4 regions of the Paenibacillus sp. KACC 21273 genome follow, and region 4 is predicted to be linked to each of the others. Evidence: riboswitches for the same ligand, from Rfam matches in the RefSeq annotation. Region 4 holds a riboswitch; each other region holds the start of a gene.
What was found. Region 4 has a riboswitch for thiamine pyrophosphate ahead of thiM (hydroxyethylthiazole kinase). Riboswitches for the same ligand answer to the same signal wherever they lie in the genome.

Region 1 (7,903 bases), 2.3 Mb from region 4:
GCTCATCGTCGGGTTTGTGGGCATGTTCAGCGAGACTGCTTTAAGCATTGCAATGGGACTAAAGGCCGTTAAACAGGAGCTGACCACATGAACTATTCAATACTTGATTACGTGCACATTTTTAAGGGAGAAACTCCGCAACAAGCACTGGAAAATACAAAAGAAACATTGGAATTAGCGGATTCTTTGAACTATAAACGCTACTGGTTTACAGAGCATCACAACGCAACGACCATATTTAGCATGGCACCCGATTTGTTAATGATGTTCGGAGGGACATTAACGAAAAATATGAATATCGGGGCAGGAGGAATTATGCTACCCAATTATAGCCCTTATAAAGTGGCGGAAAACTTTGCGTTATTAGAAGCAGCGTTTCCGGGTCGTGTAGATTTGGGCATGGGACGTGCATCTGGCACAGACCTTTTGGCAAAAATCGCGCTCCAAATGACCAGAGAGAAAATGATTGAGGTGGATACTGCTGATCAGATTCAAGAAATCATCTATCATTTAATGAAATCCTTCCCCGAAGGTCATCCATGGCAAGCGTTAAAAATCGCTGGAGCACCGTATCAGCTAAATATGTTTATGTTAGGCTCATCCGCAGGCGGCTTAAGCTTGGCGGCAAAATTCGGTATGAAATTCGCTTTTGCAGGCCAATTAAACCCAAGTCAAGACATACAATTATTAAACCTCTATAAAAAGCGCTTTGAAGCGCAAGGTCATAAAGAAAAGCCGTACAGCATTTTATCGAAATTCATTTTCGTAGCAGATACGGAGGAAGACGCAAAACTAGCGGCCTTACCTGCTGAAATTGTCTGGATAAAAATGTATATGGGCGCAAAAACAGAGGACCTGCAATTAGTGTCGGTGGAAGAAGCTGCCAACTATAAGTTTACTCCACATGAACTGGCCATCCGTGAACAAAATAAAGGGCGCTTTATTATTGGGAATCCTGAGCAAGTTAAGACACAAATTCAAGAACTTGAACGTACCGCACACATTGACGAGATTATGATAGCGGATTGGTATGCGGACCAGCGTACGCGACGAAAAGGGTATGCGTTATTCGCTGAATTGATGAAAGCATAATGGCTCTAAATATACAATACTCAACACCTAGAAGCATAGTTGGGAATCGTGTCAGAAGATAAAAGATATGAATGTTTTTAAGACGAAAACATCCTCTAAATAATTCTAGTTGGAAAGAAGGTTTATCTATGCATAATATAAAAAAAACAAAAGCAGACACAGGTACTTCGAAAACGAAAAACAAGCATATGATCCTTGGAGTGGTCCTCGGAAACAACTTCGGTGCGCATCCAGCCGCATGGCGGATGCCGCACGCGGATCTTGGGTCATACACTAATACCGATGCTATAGTGAAACAGGCACGGTCAGCCGAGCGAGGAGGAATGCATTTCCTCTTCCTGCCCGAACGTCTTTTCCTGCAAGGCGATCTTTCCACGGCACCGCCTCTGTTCAACATCGATCCAATCATTACCTTGTCGGCTGTGTCTCAGGCGACCGAAAAGATCGGACTGATGGGCACGGCGTCCACCTCCTTCACCGAGCCGTATCTGCTGGCCCGCCAATTCAAGGCTCTCGACGTGATCAGCGGCGGACGGGCCGGATGGAATGCTGTACCGAGCTACGAACCCGTTGCTTTCGCGAATTTTGGCAAGGTCCCGCCGCTTCGGGAGAATAAGTACGAGCGTCTCCACGAAGTGGTGCAGATCGTCCAGGCGCTGTGGGGAAGCTGGGGATACGAAGCGGGCCGGCCCGACCCGAACGGCATGTTCGCTGACTCGGCCCATATTCGTTCGATCGATCTCCAAGGCAAGCACGTCGGAGCACGCGGACCGCTTCCTATCCCGCCGTCCGAGCAGGGCCAGCCGGTCATTATGATGCCTGCCAGCAGCGGTTACGGCCTGCAAGCCGCCGGCATGTACGCCAACATCGTGATTGGAATGCCATCGACAATCCAAGAAAGTCGGGCTACCCGTCGGGCCGTGCAGGAAGCTGCCATACAGGCGGGCCGAGATCCCGAAGAAATCAAATTCGTTGTATTCGCCGGCTTCACAGTCGGCGAAACGAAGCGGCAAGCCCTCGATGCACGCCGCGCACTCGATGACAGAACGGATATCCGTGGACCATTGTCCCATCTGGGCGCTTATCTCGGCTTGCGTGAGGAACTTACTCTCCCTGAATCCCCCCTTACGGCTGCGCAGCTCGCTTCCGTTCGGGCGCATCCGCAGGACGCACGTTCCATTTTGGCAGTCAAGTTGGCTAAAGCAGGGTGGTCGCCGCGTGACATCCTTGCCCATGGGGTGTTCGAGACTACGCCTACCGTAGTTGGCACCGCCGAGGAGGCTGCCGATTACCTTCAGGAATGGTTTGAAGCCGGAGCCGCGGACGGATTCGTGACAAACTTCGACGACTTTCACACGGGGATCGACGAATTCGTTGATCGTGTCGTCCCCATCCTGCGTGAACGCGGCCTTTTTGCCGACGGATATGAGGGGGAAACCCTCCGTGACCACCTAAATCTGCACCGACAATATGGACTAGATCCCCGTATTGCAAATGAATCGACCGGAGAAACCCATTGATAGACCGAAAGATTGTTTCCGAAATAGCTATTACTGAGGAATACTAAAATTAAATTTGTAATCATAAATGTAGTCAACGTTAGATCGGTTACTTGAGAGGAAATGATCTAAAGCAAGGCTTTTACGTAACTTTAATATAAGAAACAATACAGCTTAGCGAAGCCATTTACGGAAAAAAGTATACTTTTCAAAAGTGATAAGGGTAGCGATGAATAGACGCTACCTTTTTTGTGTTCCAAAAAGCATACATTTATTCTACATATCAGAAAATGAATGTAAAAAAATGAAAATTTTCAGTTCTAGACAGCTTCTGCTTATGTTACAATACACTCTGTAGCAATTTTGTGATGATGTATATTTAAAAAAGAGATATTTAACATAGACAGGAGCATTATTTAGTATGAGTTTGTTATCAGTAGAAAATGTAACACATAATTTTGGAGACCGAACATTATTTCGGGATGTATCTTTTCGTCTGCTTGCTGGAGAGCATGTAGGCTTAGTCGGTGCAAATGGTGCTGGCAAATCAACATTGATGAATATTATGACAGGTAAACTGTTGAAAGATAGCGGTAAAGTCGAATGGGCTCCGCGTGTACGTTATGGTTATTTAGATCAGCATACCAAGTTAACAGAAGGAAAAACAGTACGTGATGTACTGAAAGATGCTTTTCTTCCGTTGCTAGAATTAGAGCAGGAGTTAAATGAAGTCACCAATCAGATGGCTGAAGCATCCCCGGAACAATTGGAAGTATTGTTAGAACGAATGGGTGATATTCAAGAGCAACTGGAAATAGGAGACTTTTATCTATTAGATACCAAAGTTGAAGATATGGCTTACGGTCTTGGACTCAATGTTATTGGACTTGATAAAGACGTAACAGCTTTGAGCGGGGGTCAGCGTACCAAAGTACTGCTTGCCAAGCTATTACTGGAAAAGCCTAATGTTTTGTTGCTGGATGAGCCTACCAACTATTTGGATGTAGAGCATATTCAATGGCTAACTCGTTATCTACAAGAATATCCACATGCTTTCGTATTGATCTCACATGATACAGATTTTATGAATCAAGTCGTGAATGTAATTTATCATTTGGAATTTGCCAAATTAAATCGTTATACAGCTGATTATAATAAGTTTTTAGAAATGGCTGATATTCAAAAGCATCAACATATCGAAGCCTTTGAAAAACAGCAAGATTTTATCAAAAAACAAGAAGAATTTATTCAAAAAAATAAAGCGCGTGCATCTACATCCGGTCGTGCAAAAAGTCGTGAAAAGCAATTAAATCGTATCGAACGTATCGACAAACCAGAAGAATTTGCTAAGCCAACATTTAATTTCAAAGAAGCTCGTGCAAGTAGTAAAACAGTCTTTGAAGGTAAAGACTTTGAGATTGGATATACACATGCTTTATTGCCTAAAATGACAATGAATATTGAACGTGGTGAAAAAATTGCGATTGTTGGTTGTAACGGTGTAGGTAAATCAACATTGCTCAAAACTATTCTAGGTAAACTTCAACCGGTTAGTGGTAAAACTTATCTTGGCGATTATTTGCATTCTGCTTATTTTGAGCAGGAAGTACGTCCAGACCAATTGACACCGATAGATGAAGTATGGAATGAATTTTCACATTTAAGTCAAAATGAAGTACGTGGTCATCTGGCACGTTGTGGTCTGAAAAATGAGCACATCACGCGCCCAATGCGTATGCTAAGTGGTGGAGAGCAAGCGAAAGTTCGTTTGTGCAAACTATTACTGCGTGAAAGCAACTGGGTATTATTCGATGAACCGACCAATCACTTGGATGTTCATGCTAAAAATGAATTAAAACGCGCTTTAAAAGCATATAAAGGTACAGTATTGCTCGTGTCTCACGAACCTGAATTTTATGAAGATTGGGTTACTAAAATTTGGGATGTTGAGCAGTGGTCTGAAGCTAAAGCGAAATAAAAGATTTTCCATCTTTTTAAGATGTCGTAGCTAGTTGTACTCATTTGTTTTTAGAATGAACTGTGAAAAATGACTTTATAAAGAGTCTGAGAATCATTTGCTTTATTGAATAGTCTTTGCTAAGATGAATAACAAATTGAATAGCTTGAATGCACTAGGGGGGCCGCTTGAGGCTGAGATGAAAGCAGATATTGCTTTCGGACCCTTTGTACCTGATCTGGATCATACCAGCGTAGGGAAGTGGTAGCAGAGTTTCGGAAATGTTAGATCATATTAACGATAAAGTCTTTTACTGTATAGAATAGTAATTATTTTGTACAGGAGCAGCTTATGGTGATCTAAAATATGGTTTCCGTTATTTTAAAATAATCTTGTTTGCTCTCAGACAAGGCTCATTATTTTCTAGGTCTATACTAGCCACTTCTTGAATAATAAGAAGTGGCTTTTTTGCGTTTGCTTATACACTTTTGAGGAAAGGAGGGTATATACCGATATGGAACTTCATGCAATCAGTACAGGTCAACAATCGATCTACCAGTTTGTAAAGGTAGCTTCACAGATACATCCGTGGACAACCGCTATTCATATTCGTGAAAAAAAGTGGTCTGATTCTCAGATTATTAATGCTGTCCAGCAGCTCATGCACACAGGAGTACCACTATCCAAAATAAGGATCAATAGTCGACCTCAATTAGCAGCGGATCTAAAAATAGGGGGTGTGCATTTAAGTGAACATATGTCTTATGTAAATGCAGATGATCCTCCTTCACTATGGAAAGTCGGGCGATCTGTTCACAGTATAGAGCAAGCATTACAAGCTCAAAGTGAAGGGATAGATTATCTTTTTTACGGTCATATTTATTCGACTAACTCTAAACCTGATCTGATTCCACAAGGATTGGATCAATTGGAAAAGCTTTGTCATGCGGTATCTATACCTGTTATTGCAATAGGTGGTATTCAGCCATCACACTGCCAAGATATTCATCAAGCAGGCGCTAGAGGGGTAGCTGTAATGTCTGGTGTTTTTGAAGCAGAACATCCTCAGCATGCCTGTCAGTTGTATAGCCAAAGTATGCAATATATGACTTCTACGCATCTACAATCATTAGGAAAGAAGTGAATCGGCTGATGGTTCATCTATCTAATCTCAAAACTAATCATTATGACGTAATCGTTGTAGGTGCTGGAGTGATCGGTGCTGCTATTGCTTATGAACTGGCGCAGCAAGGAGTCAAAGTAGCTTTGCTTGAAAAAAATCAACCAGCTTCTGGCGCATCAGGTGCAGCAGGAGGGATGTTAGCGGCTCATTCTGAACATTTTGCTCATCCAGAATTGTACCAATTGGCATTATACAGTCAATCGCTATATAGCAAGCTTGCGACTGATCTATTGGAGAAAACAGGGATTGATATTGGACTGCGAACAGAAGGATTTTTGCTACCACTGACCAAGCAAGAATTACATTTAAGACATAAAGACCCACTTCAAGCAGATCAAAGGTATGACAAGACATTTGATGAAAATTTATTTCCTTTACCAAATAAAAGTCATATTTCCGCTTCTACACATAACGATTCAAAAGTAGATCGCAAAGAGTGGTGGAGCCCATCATATCTAGCACAAGTTGAGCCACATATTTATGCTCCTTCTGGAATGATCTACAATCCAGATGAACCGCAATTAATTCCAGCTTTGTTTAATCAAGCGCTTGTTCAAGCAGCGATTCAGCATCATGTCGATTTTTATCCTGAGACAGAAGTATACCGTTTACTGCATTCGCAAGGTGAAAATTATATTACAGGTGTAATCACTAATCAAGGAGAAATCTACGCTGAACAAGTAGTGTTAACCACAGGCTTGAGTACACAACAATTGCTAGCAACAGAGCAGTATAGTTTACCTTTGGTACCGGTCAAAGGAGAACTCATTGAAGTCAGTACTTCTTCTCAATATCTTGGACATACGATTTATGGAGAAGGCATTTATATTATTCCCAAAAGTAATCATCGCATCTGGATTGGAGCTACCAGTAAACCAGAACGTACAGATACAACAGTAGATATTTCTGCGATTGCTCAGTTATTGTCGGGAGCAGAGCAATTTCTGCCTGCGATAGGATCAGCTACGTTTGAACGTTGTTGGTCAGGGATACGTCCTGGAACACCGGATGAATTACCTTATTTAGGAAGGATTCAACCGCTTGCTGGATTATGGACAGCTTCAGGGCATTATCGAAATGGGATGTTGTTAGCTGCTGGCACAGCCAAATGGATGGCAGAGGCATTAATAAATAATGACACAGCGCATATTCCTGATCGCTTTTCACCAGAACGAGCTTTGCAAAAATCGAAATCTTTATCATCGAAATCTCGATCTACAGCTAAAGGAGTGACTACATGGAATTAATTATCAATGGTCATCGGAAATATGTAGAACCTGAATACAACACAGTATCCAAATTGCTAGAATCATTATCTCTTGGTCACAAAACAGTGATTGTAGAACATAATCAACAAATTTTGCAAAAAGAAGAGCATCCACATATTACACTGGCAGACAAAGATATATTAGAGATTGTACATTTTGTAGGAGGTGGCTGATTTGTTAACGATAGGTACACATACATTTACATCGAGACTGTTACTAGGCACAGGGAAGTTTACAGATTTGCAGATTCAGAATCAGGCGGTAGAAGCATCGGGCACAGAAGTGCTAACATTTGCAGTAAGACGATTGAATTTGGATCAAGTGAATGAACCGAATTTTCTAGAAATGTTAGATCTCCAAAAATATAAACTATTGCCTAATACCGCAGGAGCCAAAACAGCCGAAGAAGCTATTCGGATAGCACGTCTGGCAAAAGCTTCTGGATTATGTGATATGATAAAAGTAGAAGTTATCGGAGATGATACGTTGCTTTTACCTGATCCTTTAGAGACGGTCAAAGCTTGCGAAGTCTTGCTAGCAGAAGGATTTATTGTTCTGCCGTATATCTCTGACGATTATATGTTAGCCAAACGCTTACAGCAACTTGGTGTACATGCGATTATGCCTGGAGCTTCCCCAATCGGTTCTGGTAAAGGAATACTTAATCCTTCGGCGTTGCAATGGATTATTGATCAAGCGACTGTGCCTGTGATTGTCGATGCCGGTATACGCTCACCGAAAGATGCTGCGTATGCGATGGAACTTGGAGCCGATGCGGTACTCCTTAATAGTGCTGTCTCTGGCGCAACGGATCCTGTCAAAATGGCAAAAGCTATGAAGCTAGGTGTGGAAGCAGGACGATTAGGAAGGGAAGCAGGCATGATTCCTGTACGTGAGTATGCTG
Region 2 (7,903 bases), 370 kb from region 4:
TGATGGAATCTCCATCAGATCATCCTATTCGTATTCAGACAGGAGCTACCTCTATTCCACTGAAGCAGATTATGCTATTGCCGATTTTATTTGAAAATCGAACAGTGGTTGTGATTGAATTAGGTTCTATTTATGGATTTTCAGACAAACAGCAAAAGTTAATTGAGCATGTAGCGTCTACATTTGGAGTGGTTGTGAATAATGTAGATAATCGGATGCAGGTAGATCGGTTACTGCGTGAAGCACAGACATTAACAGAAGAATTACAGTCTCAACAAGAAGAACTACAAGCACAACAAGAAGAACTTCAGGCAACGAACGAGCAACTTCGTGAACGTAATCACTATTCAGAGATCAAAACAGAAGAATTACAAATTGCGCAAAAAGAACTTCAATTGTATTCAGAAGAATTGAGCCGTAGCTCGCAGTACAAGTCGGAGTTTTTAGCCAATATGTCTCATGAATTACGTACACCGCTCAATAGTATTTTAATTCTGTCTCAATTGATTAGCGAAAAAGACAAAACTCATGAAGAAGATGATACGCCTCATTTTGGCGAAGTGATTCATCATTCCGGTCAAGATTTGCTTAATCTGATAGATGATATTTTGGATTTGTCTAAAGTCGAAGCAGGTATGGTTGAAGTACAACGTGATTCTGTATCCGTCTATGATCTACCTGAAGTGATGGGCTATAGTTTTGCAAAAATTGCCGAGCAAAAAGGGATCGAATTTCAATCTTATATTGCTGAGAATGTTCCTAATGTATTTTATACCGATGAGAAACGATTACAGCAGATTCTTAAAAATCTGTTATCCAATGCTTTTAAATTCACCAGTAAAGGTTCAGTGGCGATCAATATTGGTCTAGCAGACGATTCGATGGTTGCTAAAGGATATAATGTTCCAGAACAAATGGATTATATGCTAGCGATCTCAGTTACAGATACAGGAATAGGAATCAAAGAAGATAAGCAAAATCTGATCTTTGAAGCTTTTCAACAAGAAGATGGAACCACAGAGCGTCAATATGGTGGAACAGGTCTAGGATTATCAATCTGTCGTGAGTTCTCCAAATTACTAGGAGGATATGTTACTGTTCAAAGTGAATTAGGTAAAGGCAGTACATTTACGTTGTATCTACCTTCACTTGCTATCAATGAAGAAGGACAGCCTGTTACCAAGCCATTACCTTTAACATGGATGGATCAAGAAGAACAACAAGATTCATTAGCACGATTGCAAGGTAAGTCTGTGCTTGTCGTTGATGATGATTTACGTAACATTTTTGCGTTAGAAGGTGTGCTCAAAGGTAAAGGTATGCATGTACGCAGTGCACAGAATGGGGAAGAAGCGATTGCTTTATTAAATGCTGAATCCGCAGATATTGTATTGATGGATATGATGATGCCGATTATGGATGGGTATGAAGCGATGCGCTGGATTCGGATGGAAGAAAAGTGGAAAAACCTACCGATTATTGCACTTACCGCTAAAGCAATGAAAGATGATCGTGAATTATGTATAGAAGCAGGAGCATCTGATTATATTAGTAAACCGATGAATGTGGAGCAGTTGTTATCTGTTATTCTAGTATGGCTTTCTGATTGGGAACATCCCCAAAGGCTATACAATCAAAATCAAAAGCAACAACAATAAAGGTCTATCATTATAGAATAGTACAACATACATCAGGCACAGCGTTCGTATTAGAGACGCTGTGCCTGATTTGGTGTGTAAAATGATAATGTATTTTGATAGATCAAGTGGCGAGCTTCTTGCTCTGATATCTGCTGAATCTTAGCCCATTCAGAACAGACAGTAGCAGTCATAGACGGATGAGTCATTTGTCCGGCAAAAGAACCTTCAAATGGCCACGGGCCGTCCGTTTCAGCCATCACCAGATGAGTAGGATATAGTATAGCCAATTGCTGAATTTCCGGTTCATACTGAATATCTGGCGTGAACGAAATATAATAACCTTTGGCTATCATACGATCAATCGTAGCAGGATATCCTTTGAACCAGTGAAAATGAGCCTGAGTGATACCATATTGTTCTAAAAGATCACAGGCGATCTCTGCATCTTCATAGACAGCATGTAAAATAACAGGCTTGTCATAAGCAGCAGCAAGTTGTAGCAAAGCAGACAATACATCGATATATCCTTGTTCATCTAATTGGTCGCCACGTTCTTCTGCTTCTTGTCGCAAGTAATATGGCAATCCAATCTCACCAATCGCTACTATATTATCGATACGTTGCTTTATCCATAACAATAACGTCTCAAGCTCCTGCGAGCCGGGTAAAGGCTGTTCTGGATGATATCCATAAGCGGGACGAACGATAGACGGGTGTTGTTGAGCCAGCTTCTCATTACGCTGACAGGAAGGTAGATTCATCGAGACTGTAATTAGCGACTGGATATGATGTTCTGGAAGCGATTGAATGATTCGCTCAATCTGTTGATCTTGATATTGATCCAGATGGATATGGCTATCGATAAGCGGAGCCGGAGCATAGACGGGCTTCATGATTGATCACCTTCATGCGTATCACGCATTGCATTCATCAATTGTCTGCGTAGAGCAATAAATTGCGGATCATCGGTAATCTCTTCTCGCCTTGGACGAGGAAAAGGAACTACAATATTATGCAGTACAGTAGCAGGACGACGAGATAGCACATAGATTCGATCTGAAAGTAGTAATGCTTCTTCAATATGATGAGTGACAAAAATAACCGAGCGTCTATTTTCTTCCCAAATGTTCAACAACCATGATTGCATCTCACTGCGTGTAAAAGCATCTAACGCACTAAAAGGCTCATCCAGACATAGAAGATCACGAGGTCCTAGCAAAGCTCTTAAAAACGCAACCCGCTGTTGCATCCCGCCAGATAATGTATGAGGATAAGATGATGCAAAACCACCCAGTCCAACTTTATCCAGCCATTGTCTGGCTAATTCTAGCGATTCTTTGCGTGGTAATCCTGCTACTTCGCGCGCCAAAATAACATTATCTTCAATCGTACGCCAGGGCATTAGAGCAGGTTGCTGTGGCATATAACCGCTCAATCCTTTACGACCGGTTATATTTTGTCCATCCAAAAGGACTTGTCCTTGATCGGGAAGCACTACGCCACCGATCATTTGCAAAAGGGTACTTTTACCGGAACCAGAAGGGCCGATAATCGATACAAATTCACCTTGCTCTACATACAGCGAAATGTCTTGCAGCACATGTAACGATTGCTTGCCCTGTGTAAAAGATTTGCCGATCCCTTGTAATGCTAACAGTGGAATAGAGTTGTTCACCGATAAAGTTGTATGTTGAGGTTTATTTAGCGACATCTTTAGAACCTCCTTTGACAGCACGATGTTGTGCAGGGTGATGCCAGCGAACACACCATTTTTCAATCATATTAATTAGCATAAATAACATAAGACTGATCACTACAACTACCAGTATCGCTAAAAACATATGGTCGGTGCGAAAAGCTGATTTTTGCAACATCATATAATAGCCAATCCCTTCACTACTGCTAATCCATTCAGCGATAATAGCGCCCATCACACTATACGTTGCAGCAATTTTAACTCCAGAAAAGATCGAAGGTAAGCTAAAAGGTAATTCTAATTTCCAAAAGATTTGATTTTTAGAAGCGCCGATCATTTGCATATAATTAAGCATTATACGATCGGTAGTAGCCAGTCCGCTCAGCGCCGCAATGGTCACCGGGAAAAAGCAAACCAGAATAATCACAATTAATTTGGACAATATCCCAAATCCGAACCAGATAACGAGTAGCGGTCCCAGAGCAATCGTAGGGATATTTTGACTCAAGATCAATAATGGATATAATGCTGAACGTAGAAAAGGAATATAATGAAGCACGCCTGCGACCAGTAATCCAAAAGCAACACCTATACTAAAGCCGGATAGTGTCAATTTTAACGTCGCCCATGTGTGCAAGCCCAGTCGGTCTTTCTCACTCCATGCTTCATGTCCAATCAATGCAGGGCTAGGAAGAATCCATGTCTCAATATGGAATAGACTGGTTGCCAGTTGCCAGATAATCAGTAATAAAACAACCGCCCCGAGGGGCGGCCATAGCCTGTTCCACCATGTATTCATCGTAGACATTAGCGGTACTTCTCGGTTAATCCATCCATACTGATTCCGGTTGGACTATGAGCAATTTTGATCTGAGAAATAATACTGGGGCTTCCTTTTTCCACTAACGCTTCGTGCATTTGACGAACCACTTCTAACAATTCGCTAAGTTCGCCTTCCATCGTGGTCTCAAGTGGATGCACTTCATATTTCACACCGGAGGCTTGAATCACTTCTATTGCCCGGTCGACATAATCGTAAGAGTTCTCACCAGCTTGAGTTTTGGGAATAACCTGAATACTTAAAAGGGTGTGTGCCATAGTAGTCATCTCCTTATGTTCTATTTATGATTTGGTGGCTTCAGGTAAATAATCGTTTGTATACGCTTTGGTTGCATCTAACGGTTTGTCTAACAATTTCTGCTTGAACATCCAATCGGCATAACCTTCCCAGACCGATTGTTTTTGCTCGCCCCAGCGTTTGGCATCATCTTGATAACGTGGAGATAACCATTTTTGGCTAGCTTTGACCAGTGCAGGATCAAGATCGGGTACTGCTTTGAGCAATATATCTGCTGATTCATCAGGATGAGCGATTGCATATTCATATCCTTTACTGGTTGCCGCCATAAATGATTTCACCAGTGCAGGATCGGTAGCGATCTGCTTCTCATTGGTTACGATAACAGGCGTATAATAATCTAATTGATCTGAATAATCTTTTACATATAACATATCTAATGGTTGTCCGCGAAGTTCTGCTTCAATTCCTGTCCATCCATAGAATATCCATGCAAAATCGATTCCTTTTTGTACAGCTGTAAAATAATCCGCATTACCGATATTAACACTTTTGACTTTGCTAACATCGCCACCGTCGGTATCCATAATTGATTTCATAACCGCTTCTTCAACAGGCGATCCCCATGCACCGTAGGATTTGCCTTCCATATCTTTAGGGCTTTTGATTCCGCGATCTGTAGGAGCGGCAAAGCCAGATGTATTATGCTGGATAACTGCCGCGAGTGACACTAAAGGCACTCCTTGTACACGCGCTTGAGTCACACTTTCTTGATAACTGATTCCAAAAGGCACTTCACCAGAAGCGACCATGGTATCTGCTCCACCTTGACCGGGAGCAATAATTTCGACGTTTAATCCTGCTTCTTTATAATAGCCCAGTGCTTGGGCAACATATAAGCCAGTATGATTTGTATTTGGTGTCCAGTCGAGCACGACTTTCACATCTTTAAGTGCAGATGTTGATCCTGCCTGATTGGCTGTATTGCTTGTACTTGTTGCTGAACCACATGCAGTGGTGATCCACAATAAACCTACCATTAACCACGGTAAGCTTTGACGCCACCTTTTTTGAGTTCTCATTACCGTCATCCTTCTTTCTTCTAGCTCAAATAGTCAATCCTGTAGTACTGGATAAAAGGCATAAAAAAAACGCCCCCATCGGGACGACATAGGTGCAATTATAAGCTAGAGTACAGCATATAACGACTTGTTACTTTCCTACGCTGGCATTATCCAGATCAGGTATAAGGGTCTGTATTTATCACAATACACTCTCAGCCAGTTGCAACTAGCTCCCCTGTACATATGCGGTTTTTTTACATTGTAATTATAGACCAGAGGGTATCAACTGTCCAGTAAAGAGAATGCGGTGTCATCAGCAAAAGACAGTGTATTTCGGTTCAGTCTCGCTGGCTAAGGGTATTTACATATACGGAAGTTTGTAACTAACAAAAGTTCCATTCAATATTCTTCTATACGTATCGAATAGATATACATAGACATAGATATTGAATACACCCATACGTTTATATACAGGAGGAGATTGATCATGAGTAAAACAGCTGAAGAACAAGCGATATTAACTGCATTAGAAGGTAATCCATTTTGTGCACTAGGTACAGTAGAAAACGACAAACCTAAAGTACGCTACATGGCGCTATATAACGAAGGCTTGAATATTCATCTCGCGACAAACCGCAAAACACATAAAGTCGAAGAGTTAGAAAAAAATCCGAACTGTTATGTATTGTTGGGTTATGAAAAAGGCGGCACTAATCAAGTCGTTGAAATCGAAGGTGTAAGTGCTGTATCTACAGACGACGAATTGAAAAAACGTGTCTGGAAAGAAGAATTTAAAGAATGGTTCTCCGGTCCAGAAGATCCTGATTATGTGATCCTAGATATCAAACCACAAACGATTGAATATACAGATCAAGATGGTAACAAAAAAACGTGGACTGCGTAATCTGATACAACTTTAATTGTTTAAGATAGCAGTTATCACATAAATGACTCGGAATTTGAAATTTGCGAAACAAGAGAAATGAATGCAAAATTCAAATTCCGAGTTTTTTCGTCTTTATTTTTCCATAAAAAGGATAAAATAGGTACTTGAGGAACTTGATAAGGTATACTCAAATAAGGTATAAAAAGGTATATAGAAATATTTTATAGACTAACCTGTAAAATGACGATGATGGAATAAAATGAAAGTCTCATTGATAGCAAGATATAAGGAAATATACTGGAGGTGGTTTCCTTGAACTTAAAACAAATAGAACAACAGATTGAGCAGGAACGCCGCATATTGAACCAGATGGCAGAAGAACATGGGATGCGCGATTATCGTGTGTTAGACCAATCAGAACAATTAGATCGAATTTTAGATATGTATTTTCAATATAAAGATCGAAATACTAATTTTTTAACTCCTTAATCTCAATGAGTTATTATTTATGAAAAGAAACATGACACAATCATGTAAATTATAGAATTTTTCGCAAAATAAATCTTATTTTCATAAAAAATAGAACTAATAACCCTTCAAATATATCAGCTGATAGTATACAATTCTATCATGCGTTTCTTTTGGTAGCCTTTTTACTATTTATCTGCCTACTCTAAATCATAATTTCTAATATGATTTTTTTAAAATCAGCATGTTAAGTAGATTGTCACTGCTTGTTCATGCTGTTATACATATAGGGCATAGAGATAAATAGTAAAAGGTCAAGCAAATGCGAATATATTTGGGAGGGGTTTTTTATTTTGAACTTGGGAAACAAAACATTTAAAAAAGCAATTACTGTCATCGCAGCTCTGCAATTGTTTGCAGTGTCGGCAGTTCCTGCTTTTGCAGCCGAAGCCACTTCTTCTGAATCTACCGTAAAATTACGTTTGTTGGAGACAACAGATATTCATGTGAACGTAATGAACTATGATTATTATTCAGATGCAGCGACAGATCAATATGGATATGCCAAAACAGCAACATTGATCAAAAATGCGCGTGCAGAAGCCAAAAACAGTGTATTGATCGATAATGGTGATCTATTACAAGGTAATCCGCTAGGTGACTATGTAGCCAAAGTTGATCCTTTAAAAGCAGGCGAAGTTCACCCTGTCTACAAAGCGATGAACCAATTGGGTTATGATGCAGGAAATATTGGTAACCATGAATTTAACTATGGTCTGGATTTCTTGGGTAACGCTCTCAAAGGCGCTAACTTCCCTTATGTGAATGCTAATATTTATACAGATGATGGCACAGGTTCAGGTGAGAAAAACTACTTTACTCCTTATTTGATTTTGGATAAAGAAGTCACTGATGAAAGTGGAGCTAAACATACGATTAAAGTAGGTGTTATCGGCTTCGTACCACCACAAGTAATGCAATGGGATAGCGCAAACTTGTCGGGGAAAGTGGTTGCTAAAGATATCGTTGAAACAGCGAACAAATTTATTCCACAAATGAAAGCAGAAGGCG
Region 3 (7,903 bases), 920 kb from region 4:
CTAAAGTGATACGAGGATCAGTGACTGCCATCAATACGCACATCACTAATAAATGAGTCACCAACTTGATCGTCGGATTCAAGGTGGATAACCACGAATGATTGCTTTTCATACAATACTCCGCTCCTTCTGTGGCTGTAGCAACCGGTAATGAAGCGGAGGAATAATCGCATGATCCCCGATCTGTTCTGGATTAGCAAAGAGATGATAAGGCGCTCCATTGTAGATCACTTTGCCCTGATCAAACAAAATCACGGTATCGGCGTATTCATCGACCAGATCCATATCATGAGTGACCATCACAATCGTTGTTCCTTGCGCTTGCCGTTGTTGCAGTCGCTTGATTAATTCAGCCGATGTTTTAGCATCTTGCCCGAATGTAGGTTCATCTAATAAAAGTAACGACTGATCGAATAACAGCATAGTCGCTACACTCAAGCGCCTTTTTTGTCCCAGACTAAGTGTAAATGGATGTTGATCTTGATAAGCTTCTAAGCCGAATTCTTGCAATAATTGTATCGTTTTGGAGGTTACTTCTTCTTCTGACCAATTCCGTTGTCGTCCGCCAAAAGCGATCTCGTCAAAGACCGTATCGGTTACAAATTGCAATTCAGGATTTTGAAAAACAAATCCCGCTTGCTCATACAGATCACGATCACTCCATTTTTTTAATAATTTATGTTGAAAAGAAAGCTGACCACTACGAATACGTTCTAACCGAATTAAACTTTTGAGAAATGTGCTTTTCCCACTTCCATTAGCACCGACAATCGCTACCCATTTCCCTGACTGAATCGAAATGTTCATATCGCTCATAACAGATTTTTGACGATACCCGATCTCCAGTTGTTCGGTAACTATGATATCAGGTGTATGATTGTCGGTTGTATCTGCATGTAGTGTAGCTGTACGGCGTTGTTGTAGTGTCTGTTGCAACTGCTTCGCTAATGGATGAGACGGATGATCTTGTACATCTTCCCATGTATACGGGAATAATTGAGGTTGCCATATGCCAGCTTCTTCCATCTCTGCACGATACCGCTTGATCATGTCTGCTGGCTTGCCTTGAGCCATAATACGCCCTTGTGCATTCATTAAAATGACTGTATCCATCCACTCAATACACCCATCTAATGTATGTTCTACAAATACCATCGTCTGTCCGTACTGATCAGCTAGGTCATGTAGCAATTGAAAAATTTCTTTGCGACTGATCGGATCAAGTTGTGCTGTCGGTTCATCGAAAAAAAGAACTTCCGGTTCTAGCGCTAACAGACACGCTAGCGCTAGCCGTTGCTTCATGCCTCCAGATAGGGTCTCAATAGCAGTATGACGATCTATATTCAGACCGACTTGCTTCATCACTGTATCTATCATAGTGTCCATCTGAGCACGCGGAATAGAGCGATTTTCCAAGCTAAAAGCAATCTCTTCATCCACATGAAGCATACAGAACTGCGAATCCGGGTCTTGAAACATCACGCCACATTGAGGGGCTAACTGAATCTCGCCTTCCACTTCAGCTTCTACATGTTCAGGAATAATACCGGACAATGCAGATAATAGCGTCGACTTGCCACTACCACTTGGCCCTAGAATCAATACTTTTTCTCCACGTGAAATCGATAAATGAATGTCTGTTAATACATTTTCTTCTCGCTGATAAAAACGTACTGACAGGTCTTTACACCCTAGAAGCGATTCCATTCGCATTTCCCTTCTTCCGCCGTACTTTCATAATTTCGTATTGATCCAGTACCCCTGTTTTGCACAAAGCTTCTACAATAATTTTGGCTAACCATCCACCTAAAATCATTCCACTGATCACTTGAATAACCAGAGTCGTAATCAATACTTGTGTGGTGTAATAGCCGAATCCATTAGCGATAACGTTATACAATACTCCACCTACTGCCGCCAGCGCTCCTGATAACATTAACGTCATCAAGTTATAACGTTTGTAGCCAAATACAGCAAAAGCAATCTCTGCTCCAATCCCTTGAAACACACCGATCAATAAAGCAGATAATCCAAAATGGCTACCTGTTAACAGCTCTACAGCCGCCGCCGCTACTTCAGCAATCAATGCCGCCCCTGGCTTACGAATAATATAAGCTACAATCGGGCTTGCAATAATCCAGATGCCGAACATAAATCCTGCACCTACAGGCCCCACTAATGCAGAGATCGGTATCCATAATGTCGACCATCCTAGATAAATAACGCCACAAGCCACCGCCAGAATAACAGTCAACACCACTTCTTTCATTTTCCATGTCATAGAGATTGATGAGGAACTCATACGCGTGCAACCTCCATCGGCACAGGCCAATCTTCCAGAGTGTACGCCATATCCCAGAACATATATTCAAACTGACAACTTAGAAGAAAATGCTCTTTCATACGCGCCCGATGTGCAGGTGTCGTCTGCTCTGCCCATTCATCCAACCGAGCACAGAATTGATGAGTAATCGTATCGGTACGATTGCCATAAAAGTTAATCCAATCATAAAAAGGATGGGAGGCATCAGGCTTCACTTCATCCAATAATTTCACGCCAATCTCCCAATACGTCCACGGGCAAGGCAACAATACCGCCAAAATATCGCCTAAATCCCCTTCATGAGCCACAGTTAACATATGACGAATATAATGATGAGAAGAAGGAGAAAGCGCATATCCTTGCAAATCTTCATACTTGACGCCAGCCACCTCGCAAAAGTTATTATGAGGATGAATTTCACTATGAAGCACAAATGAAATTTGCTCGTTAAACATTGCCATATCTTCACGTGTTGGGCATTTCGCAATTGCCGTTCCATAGATACGCATAAAAGAATTCAAATACTCAAAATCTTGCTTTACATAATGGATCAATTGCTCGCTACGCAGATCACCTTTGGCAATCCCTTGTACAAATGGATGGTTAAAAATCGCTTCAAAAATAGGGTCTGCGGCCTGTCTAATTTCCTGTGAAAAACTCATAACTGTATCCTCCTTAGATTGAAGCATCGATAAAGACGCTTGGTTAATAAAGAAGGACCACTACTGGAATATATGGAAAAATACATGCAAAAAAGCCGCCCCGTGATGGAGCGGCAGAATAGGTGTACGTATATGTACAGGTACCCTTGCACAGTCTCCACTTTCCTACGCTAGTATGAACTAGATCAGGTTCCAAGGGTCCGGGATCTTCCCGTCTCAGCCTACACAAAGGCTCCCCTAGTGGTCATTCGATTCATTTGCATCTTACTGTACACACGATTGAACAGACTGTCAACTGCTATAACCTCAGTAATCTTTCCTTTTTTAACAGTTATAGGGTTATAAAATGGTGTAAAATATAATTATTAGTAAGGATTGACGCGTAAATTTAACTATCTAAACAGAATTGAGTTGATCTCGATGACACGTAAAGTGGTATTGGCAGGTGGCACAGGATTTATCGGGCAGTATTTGGAAAAAAGATTTGCAGCATTGGGTATTGAAGTGCAGATCATTTCCAGACAATCTCCGCATATCGCATGGGATGATCATCAAAGAATTGTTCAAGCTCTCGACGGAGCAGAAATGGTGATTAATCTAGCGGGTAAATCGGTCAATTGTCGTTATAACGAACAAAATAAACGTGAAATTATGAACTCTCGAATCGAAACCACCCAGATTCTTGGAAACGCTATCCTGGCTTGTGAACATCCGCCTGCGCTTTGGATCAATTCCAGTACAGCTACCATTTATCGCCATGCAGAAGATCGCCCTATGACCGAGACCAAAGGCGAAATCGGTAGCGGATTTTCGGTAGATGTTGCCAAAGCGTGGGAAGAAGCTTTTTTCTCTTTTAGCCTTCCCCATACCCGTCAAGCCGCACTACGGATTGCTATCGTATTAGGGCCCGGTGGTGGTGTGATGACCCCTTTCAAAAATCTAGTTCGCTTCGGGCTGGGTGGTCATCAAGGGTCAGGGAAGCAGATGTTTAGCTGGATTCATGTCGAAGATTTATTTCAGATTATTTTATTTATTCAAGAGTGGGAATCGCTTGAAGGAGTATTCAACTGCACGTCTCCTAATCCGGTGACCAATCGTGAACTGATGGCAACGATGCGCAAAGTGATGCATCGTAAAGGCGGTCTACCTGCGTCTACATGGATGCTTAATCTAGGAGCTAGAGTGATTCGGACGGAACCTGAATTGGTGCTTAAAAGCCGTTGGGTGATCCCTAATCGTCTCATCAAAGAAGGATTTATGTTCAAATACGGACGGTTGGAACAAGCACTGCACCATATTTTGCATACAAAATCATAACATCATACCGTACAGACGAACATGACTTTTAAAATAAAGCAAAAAAGGGTATCGTAGAGGTAGACTTGAGTAACAGCTTGAATAGCTTACTCAAAAATTAGAGTTAAAGGTGTGCTTATACGTGCGAATTAATAAATATATTAGTGAATCTGGAATTACATCCCGCCGGGGTGCTGATAAATGGATCAATGAAGGTATTGTCACAATCAATGGTGTGGTTGCCGAGCTAGGCAGTCAGGTCGAAGAAGGCGACGATGTGCGGGTCAAAGGCAAACCGATCAAAGTCGAACAAGAAAATGTCTATATTGTGCTCAACAAGCCGGTAGGCATTACCAGTACAACCGAGCGCCATATTCGGGGCAATATCGTAGATTTTGTCAATCATCCCCTGCGTATTTTCCATGTCGGACGATTGGATAAAGATTCGGATGGCTTGATTATGCTGACCAATGATGGCGATATCGTTAATGAGATTTTGCGTGCTGAAAATAAGCATGAAAAAGAATATATCGTCACTGTAGATCAACCGATTACGCCTTCTTTTCTCAAACAAATGGCTTCCGGTGTAGAGATTCTAGATACAGTTACGTTACCTTGTCAGGTCGTTCAACAATCCAAATATGTATTCAAAATCATTTTGACGCAAGGATTGAATCGTCAGATTCGCCGCATGTGTTCTGCACTTGGCTATGAAGTTCGTGCGCTACGCCGTACGCGTATTATGAATATCCGTCTGGGCAATCTACCAACAGGCAAATGGCGCGACCTGACAACCGATGAACTCAATCGCCTATTCCGCGATCTGGAATATACGCCCAAAAAACGCTAATAGACCAAAAATGTAAAAAAACCTCTTTTATAATCTGTTACCGAATGTAAGGTAGCGGATTAATTAAAAGAGGTCTCTTTCACTTAAATTATTATTTTATTTTTTTAAAACAGTATACCAATCTGGCGGAAATCCTATTAATGTTCGATCTATTTCTGAATACATATCAAGTAAACTTTTAAGTTTTTCTAACCAATCATTCCATACATCTTTGTTTGGGATGAAGTATTTCATAATCAAAATAACAGAAAAAACTTTCTTATCATCTATAATTTTGGGCTTATCTTTTTTAAATAATTGAGGAGGATGTGGAAAATTTCTATTGTACACTCGTCCATAATGAGCACATATATTTCTAAGATTACTAATCGAATGTAGCCAACTACTTACATAAAACCCTTTTATACCATCATAATACATATATCCTATGTAGTCTTTATCTTCCTTCTTCAAGTTTTTGAACAATTTAGATATCATTCCAAAAGTAGTAATTTCCATAGCTACCCATACAGGAAACTCACCAGCATATTTCGAATAATAATGCTTAACAAAAACATCTTTAGACAGCTCAAGAGTTCTATTTAATTCTTTGATAAAATTATCATGCTTATCTGAATCCATAAAGTTTTCAGCATATATATAACCCATGCCATCATATTTTTGGGAAAGTGTAAGAGAAATATGTGTACGCATAGATATTTCAATAGCTTCAGTAACTTCCATTACCAAAGATCTTAATTTTAGATCAAACTCATAAAGACGATAAATATTCTCGAACGTGACATTTTTGTTGAATTGATCTCCATTTTTTAGAGATAAAGTATATGCAGTTAAGCGATAGTAACTAACATGGGTAAGTATACTCTTCGCCCATTCTTCATTCCCAATAATTAATCCTCTTGATTTAAAAATATCTAATTGCTCTTCAACAGTTTTGGAAGGCTTAACAGAGTGAGGGATACTTTTCATCGTATGTAAATAACTCCATATAAAAAAATTGTCTCGCCCTGGTGCGCAACCTTGAGGTATGCGTGGCGAGATCTGTTATCTTAATTATAAAGGATTAGCGTATATCTATCAACACTATTTACTTGTAAAATACTTTTTCTACATTGTATTTCGCATGTAGTGTATTGATAATGTACGTCTCGTAAATTTCACGATCCATAGCGTTGTCGATCAAGCATACTTCAATCTTAGTAACTTCATCACGGTGATCTTTGATCGGTGATACGGTATCTTCGAAATGCTTTTTGATACGAGGTCTAAGCTTACGTGCTTTACCGACAAATAGTAATTCATCTTGTTCGTTATAGAACATAAAGATACCGCCTGTTTCACGCGAAATAAGATGAAAATCGGTAAATCCGTAAATATGGCTAAGCTCAGGGTTAATTTGTTTGGTAATCGTAACATCCGCTGTCGGGATTGTTATAGTAATCAATATGGTCACTTCCTCATTCTATATAGGTGTTCATCCTATCATAATTTACACTGCAAAACTACGAATACTCTCATCTTACCACGTTGCTGATCTGCATCTCTATATGATTTTGCTAGTTATGGATGAGGTATGGCTCTATTTCATCACATGATTTGTGCAAATGCTATACCTTTTTCCACCACATGCCTAAGGAATGAGGTGCTGTATACGTAAATCCATACTGTGCATACAATTGGTCTGCCGGCGGGTCAGCGAATAGTACTGCATGAGATTGAAGAGACATATTCTTTTCCAAGTATGTTGTGATCTCACGCATAATCGCTTTGCCGTAACCTTTGCCTTGATATTCTGGGCGCACACAGATATCGGTAATATGAAAAAATAATCCGCCATCTCCTACGACCCGTCCCATCCCGATCGCTTGTCCTTCTTCTTCCAACACAACAGCAAATAGGGTATTCGGTAATCCTTTACTTGCGCCTTCGACACTCATTTCGCTCAGCCCGGATACTTTACGCAACGTTAAGTACTCTTCGATTGCTGGAATACGATGAACAATCTGCATGTATGTACAACTCCTTTTTTTTATCTCACATGATAACAAATAATCCCTATACTGCATACGAATGTATACAAATAAAGTTGACGCTCTCTATTAATGGTTAATAACTTAGTAAAAGATGAAAAGGTTGGTGACATTACATGGCGGTACATAACCAAAAAGATACTACGGTAGAACCTACAATAATTATTGGAGCAGGACTGGCAGGTCTATGTTGTGCTTTTGAATTAGCCGACCAAGGCAAGTCTGTAATCGTTCTTGAAGCGGCTCCTTATATCGGAGGAAGAACAGCCAACTGGGTCGAAGACGGCATGGAAGTCGAATCTGGATTTCATAAATTTCTAGGTTACTACACTGTTCTGCCTGAAATTTTGAAAAATGCAGGTATTTCGATGAGCGATATGGTTCACTGGGAAGAAACCACCAATATTCGTCATACGGAAGCACAGGGTACATTTGGGTTAGACCCTTTCAAAGCTCCTCTCAAAACGATTGCGGGTGCACTTGGGAATAACGATCTTATCTCTCCAGCAGACAAAGCATCGTTGATTCCTTTTTTTGCAGCCGGATTTAAAGATTATGTCAGCAACCCGGATAAACTCGATCAATCTTCGATCAAAGAATACGCTGAACAGCATGGTGTATCTACCGATGCGATTGAGCGATTGATTCAGCCGTTATCATCAGGCATTTTCTTTTTACCTATTGAAGAATATTCTGCGTATGCGTTTTTCGGTCTATTTGCCCCAGCTCTGCCACGTATCGC
Region 4 (7,903 bases):
CAGCAGGAGCATTATTGATCATCACTGCAATCGGTCTAGATAGAGAAGGCTGATCAACAGGTAATCCTGTAAGTGGCGCTGTATAGACGACTTCTGCGGGTTTTTCCGGTGTTATCGGTTCTGTCACTTTGGCTGGTTCCGGTTGTTGCTGTGGTGCAGGGGTAGCCACTTCCTCAGATCCGCAAGCGATCAAGCTCATCGTTAACACAAGCGGTACTGACCATTTGGTGACTTTCCATAATCGGGATTGATTCATTACAATAGTATCCTCCTCGGTGTTGAACATCATTAGACAGATCAGTAGCTCATTCTGATGTGCACTAGCAGGATACACTCCTACTATAGAACACACATATGAACTCCAAATGAATTCAATAGTCTCTTTCTTAACGTATGTATGATTCAGAAGATGTTAAACACAGCTTACTATGTATTAAAACATAAGCTTCTTCTATATAGAATACATATAGCGTAATTCACACATTCAAAAGCTCAAAAGTGTTCTCTCAACTATATATACCATATTTTAACAGTACAATAATAAAATATTAAAAATTTATATAAGATTGTGATTTTTATCACATTTAAAAATTTAGTTGTGATTTAAAATAAAGACATGGAAGAGATGATCATCACCAACTCAACAAGTTAACACAGACTTAAAAAAATAATACATTATTCAGGGGAGTGGCAATCATGAACAGATGGCTAAGAGAAAATAGTGTGGCAATGTGGTTATTAACTATCTTACGGGTATACATCGGATTCAAATGGATCACAGGTGGATGGGAAAAATTAAGCAGTGGCGGATTTGATGCTAGTGGATTTTTGACAGGTGCTATCGCTAATACAGGCGGAGAACATCCAAGTGTACAAGCAGGCTGGGGAGCATTCTTACAACACTTTGCTTTACCAAATGTCGGATTATTCAATGTTCTTGTTCCAATCGGTGAATTCCTTGTCGGACTTGGATTGATCTTAGGAGCTTGTACTACACTAGCAGCATTAATGGGAATGGTAATGAACTTTGCCTTCTTATTCTCGGGTACTGTAAGCACTAACCCTTACTTGTTACTTGCTGAAATCTTTATCGTAGTTGCTGGCGCAAACGCTGGTAAAATTGGTCTGGATCGCTGGATTGTTCCTTACCTACGTACTCGCTTTTTCAACCGTCGTAACAAACAACAAGATACCTTGCCTAATCAGCATAAAATAGCTTAACGATACAAATAAACGCATTACTTGGCTTCTACAGAATGATCGATGTTATTCGCAGTAACATACAGATCATCATAAGAATAGCGGAAAGAACCTACTGTTACGTTACACTATACAAACAGAAAATAGTGTTTACCATTCAAAGTCATTCGACACACCGTACTGTAAGCTACGGTATACCGAATGACTTTTTTTGATGGGGTCAACAAACATGTATTCAGCATTAGATCGTATCGTGGTGATTAGTTCGCAATCAATCGACGGGTAAGCGTATTTAACTGCTGCGTCGCTTGCTCTATATCTGTCTGTCCTGCGATCGCAGAGATCACTGCTATTCCATCTGCGCCCGCGTTAAAGATCGGCTCGGCATTACCTGCATGAATTCCTCCAATACCGACTAATGGAATATCAATATGATGGTTCTTCAGTGCTGTAATAGTGCTTGTTCCTTGTACGGCTTGCGCATCAGCCTTAGAGATTGTAGGGTAGATCGGTCCTATGCCTAAATAATCAGCGCCATCTTCAATAGCTTGTCTGGCTTCAGCTACGCTATGAGCAGATACACCAATGATTTTATCATCCCCTAGACGTGCCCGAATCTGATCTGCGGGTGCATCTTCTTGTCCTACATGAATTCCATCCGCATTCAGAGCGATCGCTAACTCTACATCATCATTCACAATAAACGGAATCTGATGAGTGTGGCATATCTGTTGCAGACGTTCTGCCAGCTTATAATACGCTTGCCCTGTTAAAGCGCCAACCCCTTTTTCCCGAAATTGAAAAAGAGTGATCCCTCCTGCAATAGCAGACCTTAATACTTCTTCTGGTGGTCGAGTACAATTGACGCTTCCCATCACTAGATAAAGGCGTAAGTACTGGCGTATATGCTGAGTATCAGGCTTGGTGATCATAGACTCGGCTCCTTTGCTGATAAGCAAAATGATTGGTAGGCCCATGACCGGAACCGATACCCAATCCATCTTCAATCGCTGCTTGAATAAATTGCTTCGCGGTATGTACAGCTTCATAAATAGTTTTGCCTTTAGCAAGTTCTGCTGTTAATGCCGCTGAAAAAGTACATCCTGTGCCATGAGTATGAGGCGTATCAATCCGCTGACTTTCCAAATAATCAAATTGATTTCCATCGTATAACAGATCGATTACAGTAGACGTCGATGTATCATGTCCACCTTTGATCACTACATATGTTGCTCCCATTTCTACAAACTGCTTGGCGGCTTGTTCGCGCTGCTGTAGATTGGTAATCGATAGACCTGTTAATAACTCGGCTTCTGGCAAATTAGGCGTGATAATCTCTGCCAGCGGAATCAGATCAGAGATCAGCGCTTGCAACGCTTCTTGTTGTAACAGCACAGAACCTCCTTTAGCGACCATCACCGGATCAATCACTAGATGTTGCCATTGATACTGTTTTACTTTTGCTGCGACATAACGAATAATATCTGCACTAAATAACATCCCTGTTTTGACAGCCTGGGGTTGTAGATCCGTTCCGATCGAATCCAATTGCTGTACAACACCTTCAATCTGAACCGGATAGACACCTTGTACCCCTGTCGTATTCTGCGCTGTGATAGCAGTAATAACAGACATGCCATAGACACCGAGTTCTTGAAATGTTTTGAGATCGGCCTGAATGCCTGCGCCTCCTCCACTATCTGAACCTGCAATCGTCAATGCTTGATACACGTTCATCTTGTCTCGCTCCTTTATCATATGAATGTATGTTCAATATTAAGCTTTGGATGAAGTGATCTGGGCTCGTGCAGTTACGATCTCCGGGGTGACTAGAGACAATTGATTGATAAATTGCATCTGAAAACTGCCTGTGCCTTGCCCTGCTGTCTGTTCATAGGCAATCTCTGCGGCTATACCGTAAAATGCTAAAGCTTCTGTCACGGCTTCCAGACGTTCTTGAGCTTGTGTAGGATCAGCGACTGCGATAAATGCACCGACTACGGCACTTAGTAGACAACCACCGCCTGTCACTTGCGTTAATATCTGATGACTGTTAGCAATGGTATAGGTGTTCTGTCCATCGGTTACAACGTCTTTTTCACCGGTGATGGCTACAATGCACTTTAATTTTTGAGCAGCCTGCTCTGCGATCTGGATCATATTGCCTTCGCCTGCTCCTGCATCGACACCTTTGATCTGCCACGATTCGCCGATCACATTAGCCACTTCAGCTACATTGCCACGTAAAACATCTACTTGAACGTGTTCAATAATTTGCAAAGCCGATTGTGTACGATACGGGGTAGCTCCTGCTCCTACCGGATCAAATACAACAGGCACACCTGATTCATTCGCTGCACGTCCTGCACGTTGAATCGATTCGACGGTGTATGGATCAAGCGTACCGATATTAAGCACAACTGCATTCGCTATAGCTGCCACATCGGCTACTTCTTCATGCGCATATGCCATAAAAGGAGAAGCCCCCAGCGCCAGCAATCCGTTTGCTGTAAAATTAGTCACGACCATATTCGTAATATTGTGAATCAGTGGATGTTGCGCCCGTACTTTGGCTAGAAAAGTCATTGATATTGCCTCCTATAACGTAATAAAGACCCATCCATCTCCAGAAGAGACAAATGGGTCAAACATTCATTCAGGTATATCACAACATGAGTGAAAATTCAGCCTCCACTTCCCTCCGCTAGTATAATCCAGATCAGGTTCCAAGGGTCCGAAATTGAATTTTCGTCTCAGCCAACAGGCTCCCCTAGTGAAATCAGTAACTATTCGATTGTTCTTTCTTACCATACCACTGGTGAATGATCTGGTAAAGGATTACACTAGAAGAAATCGCGTTTGTAACTGCCAAGCGCTTAGCGAAAGATATTTTGCTATGCAAAAATCATGTTGGATTATATTAGAAGAAGTCGCGCTTATACTGCCAAGCGCTTAGCGAAAGATATTTTGCTATGCAAAAATCATGTTGGATTATATTAGAAGAAGTCGCGCTTATATTGCCAAGCGCTTAAATCATCCAGTGTTGCCAATCGGTCTGAGCGACTTTGCGTTCGGTGAGCCATTGGCGGGTTTTGTCCAGCAGTTCGCGGCGGTGGGTTCCATTGGAATATGTGTGATCTGCTTGGAAAATAATTTCTTTATCACAGCGTCCTTCTGAACGTGTCCAGAATACTTTTTGATACAAAAAAGCATAATCTACCGGAATCACATCATCCCCTGTACCATGAATCACCAGCACATCGCCACCAAATTGCTTGGCTTCTTGAAACGGTTGGAAATTGCCTAGCGAATCAAAGTATACAGGTGTAAACGAGTAACCTAAATGATCGGCTTGTCCTTCGATCACTGCTTGATCGTATTTGTCCCGACCGGTTAATTTGATAATATCGTTAAATGGATGTCCTACTGCTGACCATAGCACCAGACTTTTGACACGATGATCTCGTACAGAAGTAAGAATTGCTACAGCACCACCCAGACTATGACCGATCAATGTGACGCGGGTGGGATCAATGTCACTGCAATTCATTGCATAATCCAGTACAGTACGAGTCTGAGCGACCATTGATTCAAGTCCTTCTTTGCCATAGTCGCCGCCACTTTCACCGCAACCTGCATAATCAAAGCGAACCACCATATAACCGTCAGCCGCCAATTCACGGGCTGTACTAACAAATAGGCGATCCACTCCAATACGGCTGCCAACAAAACCATGGCAGATCACAATTAGCGGTGTACGGCTTTTGCCTCGTCCTGCTGATTGTGGTTCCTGTTCAGGATAATGAATACTAGCTGTCAGATCCAAGTCGTGATGTCGAATGACGATATTGCGTTCCATGATGATTCCTCCTCTTAAATAAACAATTCCGATCAGTTTAATATGCTTTAATCTTGAAACCATATTATCATTAACGCTAGATCATTGTCAACGCAAGGAAAGTATGGCAAAATAGTAGCTTCGAACAACGAGAATGGAGGAATGAATAATGAGCTCAATACGCCAAATGGTTAAAAATATTAACACCGTACGGGATCAATTAAAACCAGAAAATTTGGATTATTATGATGATGTTATTGTACATGTACGGGATGCACGAATTGATCGTGAAGCAGGCGAAGAATTGCTTTTAGAAATGGGTCATCATTTGCTAGAAGCGCAGAAAAAAGGTAAAACTGCCAAACAGTTATTCGGTAAAGAATCGATAGAGTACGGCAATATATTAATTCGTAATTTACCGGAAAAGAAACAATTGAGCAAGCCGATGTATTACTTGATGATTCCGTGGGTAGCGTTAACATGGGTATTTCTTATTCAAGCATTAATGGGACTGTTCAAAATCAGTATTAGCGATTCAGGCATTGTCGGGCAGATCAATGTAGCGACTCTTATTATTGTAGCTGTAGGTTCGATTGCTCTGGTCGAAATGCTTACAAGATTTACCGATCAGCCTGTTGAACAAAGTGATGCGACAAAGCCAGGCATGCAAATCAATGCACGCGCTATCTTAACGTATCTGGTGATTTTGGTACTGATTTTTGGTGTGGGAATCTTTTTACGTGAAGTGATGCCTGTGATTACGATTGCTCCATGGGTAAGTTTGTTGTTATTTGTGATCGGTGTAGTCGGACAGAAATTTATTTTTATGCGCAAATAAAAGATCAGCAAGCCTATCTATTATTGGATAAAGCAAAATAGAAAGATTGCATTTTATTTTGCCAAAGGTATACCTATCGCTTACAATAAATAAGATTGATGAATATCGTTAGCTTATACACAAATCTTATTCATATTCTACGAACAGGTATAGTTAAAGGAGGTTTATGCTTTGCCACCTCGCACCGGGCTTAGTCTTCATTCTATTTTGCAAGCAGCTACAGAACTAGCAGATGAACGTGGATGGAATGAAGTGACACTTACGATATTATCTCAGAAGCTAGGGGTTCGTTCGCCTTCTTTGTATAATCATGTGAACGGATTACCCGGATTACGTCGTGAAATGGCATTAACAGGATTGGATCAACTCAAAGACGCATTGATGCGGGCTGCAGTAGGACGATCTGAAGATAAAGCGATACGTGAAATGTCGCGCGCTTATCTTGAATTTGCTCGTGCTCATCCAGGATTATATGAAGCTACGTTCTATACATCAGATATAGATGATGCAGAGATCAATGATAGCAAACATCAAATGCTGGAATTATTCATGCAAGTATTAACCGGATTTGATTTGAGTGAAGAAGCATTGATTCATGCGATACGTGGACTACGCAGTGTTTTGCATGGCTTTAGCTCACTAGAACGTATCGGTGGATTTGGCTTGAATGTGGATATAAATCAAAGTTTTGAATTGATTATTAATACTTTTCTGCAAGGTCTGCATACGGTAGAGTCCAATCATAAATAAGCAAATACACCACTTGTACAGAGATAGTAACGTTTAAATATGTTACTTCTGTCTGTAGAGTGGTGTATTTTTTATGCTTTTTGGTAACAGAATCATCGTTAGATTAGCAAAGAAAACCTCTTTCTTTTACAAAAGACTTATAATTTTTTCAGAAAAATGAATACAGTTATTGATTAAACTAATAATATTAGTTTATAGTGTAATCAAGAGGTGATTGATATGAAAATAATTAGCAAGAACAACTTACATCAACTTATTTTTTTACCACGTATATTTCCGGTAAATTGTTATATCGCCGAAGAAGAGTCTAGTGTGACTTTAATTGATGCAGGATTGCCAAATAGTTATAAAGGTATTCAGCACGCGATTTCTCAGATCGGCAAACCGTTAGGCGCTATCGTTCTAACTCATATCCATGATGACCATGTCGGTTCATTAGATACATTACATCAGCTTTATCCTGATATACCTGTCTATGTATCACAGCGAGATGCACGCTTAATGATTGGTGATATGAGCTTGGATGCAGATGAACCTCAGACTAAGATCAAAGGCAGTGTTCCCAAGCGTTTACAAACTCGCCCTTCTGTTTTGCTCCATGAAGGGGATCGAATAGGTTCTCTTCAAGTCATCGCCACACCGGGTCATACGCCAGGATCTATTTCGCTGTGGGATACTAGAGATCAATCACTTATAGCTGGTGATGCTTTGCAGACTAGAGGTGGGATCGCTGTGGCAGGTTCAGTACGTCTGACATTTCCTTTCCCTGCTCTGGCGACATGGAGCAAAGAACGTGCTCTACAAAGTGCTCACAAATTAGTAGCATTACAACCGAGTTTACTTGCTGTAGGTCATGGTGCGATGATCACCGATCCGTATCAAGCTATGCAAGATGCTATTCAGCACGCAGAACAACGTTTGCCCTCTTCCTTATCAATCAAACAATCGCTGTAATCATAAAAGAAACGCCAAAAAACCGCACAGATCTAACTTCATCCTGTACGGTTTTTGCTTTTGTACTCACGCCATAATAAAAATAGAAAATACGGTGCTCCAATGACCGAAGTAACCAATCCTACAGGAAACTCTAGAGGTGGCGCCAGAACACGTCCAATCACGTCTGCTAGTAACATCATGATCGCCCCTACCAGTGCTGCTACTGGCACAAAATAACGATGACCACCAGATACCAAGCGCCTTGCAATATGAGGGCTCACCAGACCTACAAAGCCTACCATACCTACAACCGCTACCGAACCGCTGGCTAATATCACTGT

Region 1: another riboswitch for thiamine pyrophosphate. It lies ahead of PQ460_RS10325 (thiamine phosphate synthase); the one in region 4 lies ahead of thiM (hydroxyethylthiazole kinase).
Region 2: another riboswitch for thiamine pyrophosphate. It lies ahead of PQ460_RS21805 (ABC transporter substrate-binding protein); the one in region 4 lies ahead of thiM (hydroxyethylthiazole kinase).
Region 3: another riboswitch for thiamine pyrophosphate. It lies ahead of tenA (thiaminase II); the one in region 4 lies ahead of thiM (hydroxyethylthiazole kinase).

The regions. Positions count from the first base shown of each region.
Region 1 is NZ_CP117876.1:2,274,232-2,282,134, forward strand. It holds gene PQ460_RS10310 (MsnO8 family LLM class oxidoreductase) at 88-1,092, shown strand; gene PQ460_RS10315 (NtaA/DmoA family FMN-dependent monooxygenase) at 1,221-2,612, shown strand; partial or broken gene PQ460_RS23510 (ATP-binding cassette domain-containing protein) at 3,013-3,601, shown strand; gene PQ460_RS23515 (ATP-binding cassette domain-containing protein) at 3,760-4,569, shown strand; TPP riboswitch at 4,716-4,825, shown strand; gene PQ460_RS10325 (thiamine phosphate synthase) at 5,063-5,692, shown strand; gene PQ460_RS10330 (NAD(P)/FAD-dependent oxidoreductase) at 5,701-6,978, shown strand; gene thiS (sulfur carrier protein ThiS) at 6,969-7,172, shown strand; gene PQ460_RS10340 (thiazole synthase) at 7,174-7,903, shown strand, end outside.
Region 2 is NZ_CP117876.1:4,961,070-4,968,972, reverse strand. It holds gene PQ460_RS21830 (response regulator) at 1-1,658, shown strand, start outside; gene PQ460_RS21825 (TatD family hydrolase) at 1,709-2,533, opposite strand; gene PQ460_RS21820 (ABC transporter ATP-binding protein) at 2,530-3,351, opposite strand; gene PQ460_RS21815 (ABC transporter permease) at 3,338-4,135, opposite strand; gene PQ460_RS21810 (MTH1187 family thiamine-binding protein) at 4,144-4,434, opposite strand; gene PQ460_RS21805 (ABC transporter substrate-binding protein) at 4,459-5,496, opposite strand; TPP riboswitch at 5,614-5,725, opposite strand; gene PQ460_RS21800 (pyridoxamine 5'-phosphate oxidase family protein) at 5,966-6,382, shown strand; gene PQ460_RS21795 (aspartyl-phosphate phosphatase Spo0E family protein) at 6,677-6,853, shown strand; gene PQ460_RS21790 (bifunctional 2',3'-cyclic-nucleotide 2'-phosphodiesterase/3'-nucleotidase) at 7,186-7,903, shown strand, end outside.
Region 3 is NZ_CP117876.1:156,548-164,450, reverse strand. It holds gene PQ460_RS00785 (energy-coupling factor transporter transmembrane component T family protein) at 1-112, opposite strand, end outside; gene PQ460_RS00780 (ABC transporter ATP-binding protein) at 109-1,707, opposite strand; gene PQ460_RS00775 (ECF transporter S component) at 1,685-2,281, opposite strand; gene tenA (thiaminase II) at 2,299-2,985, opposite strand; TPP riboswitch at 3,131-3,234, opposite strand; gene PQ460_RS00765 (TIGR01777 family oxidoreductase) at 3,406-4,302, shown strand; gene rluF (23S rRNA pseudouridine(2604) synthase RluF) at 4,424-5,131, shown strand; gene PQ460_RS00755 (Abi family protein) at 5,228-6,100, opposite strand; gene PQ460_RS00750 (nucleotide excision repair endonuclease) at 6,219-6,575, opposite strand; gene PQ460_RS00745 (GNAT family N-acetyltransferase) at 6,739-7,140, opposite strand; gene PQ460_RS00740 (hydroxysqualene dehydroxylase) at 7,278-7,903, shown strand, end outside.
Region 4 is NZ_CP117876.1:4,587,911-4,595,813, forward strand. It holds gene PQ460_RS20080 (DUF3048 domain-containing protein) at 1-256, opposite strand, end outside; gene PQ460_RS20085 (DoxX family protein) at 694-1,221, shown strand; gene thiE (thiamine phosphate synthase) at 1,461-2,132, opposite strand; gene thiD (bifunctional hydroxymethylpyrimidine kinase/phosphomethylpyrimidine kinase) at 2,116-2,937, opposite strand; gene thiM (hydroxyethylthiazole kinase) at 2,977-3,786, opposite strand; TPP riboswitch at 3,880-3,982, opposite strand; gene PQ460_RS20105 (alpha/beta hydrolase) at 4,229-5,059, opposite strand; gene PQ460_RS20110 (DUF1129 family protein) at 5,208-5,876, shown strand; gene PQ460_RS20115 (TetR/AcrR family transcriptional regulator) at 6,048-6,626, shown strand; gene PQ460_RS20120 (MBL fold metallo-hydrolase) at 6,846-7,580, shown strand; gene PQ460_RS20125 (FecCD family ABC transporter permease) at 7,619-7,903, opposite strand, start outside.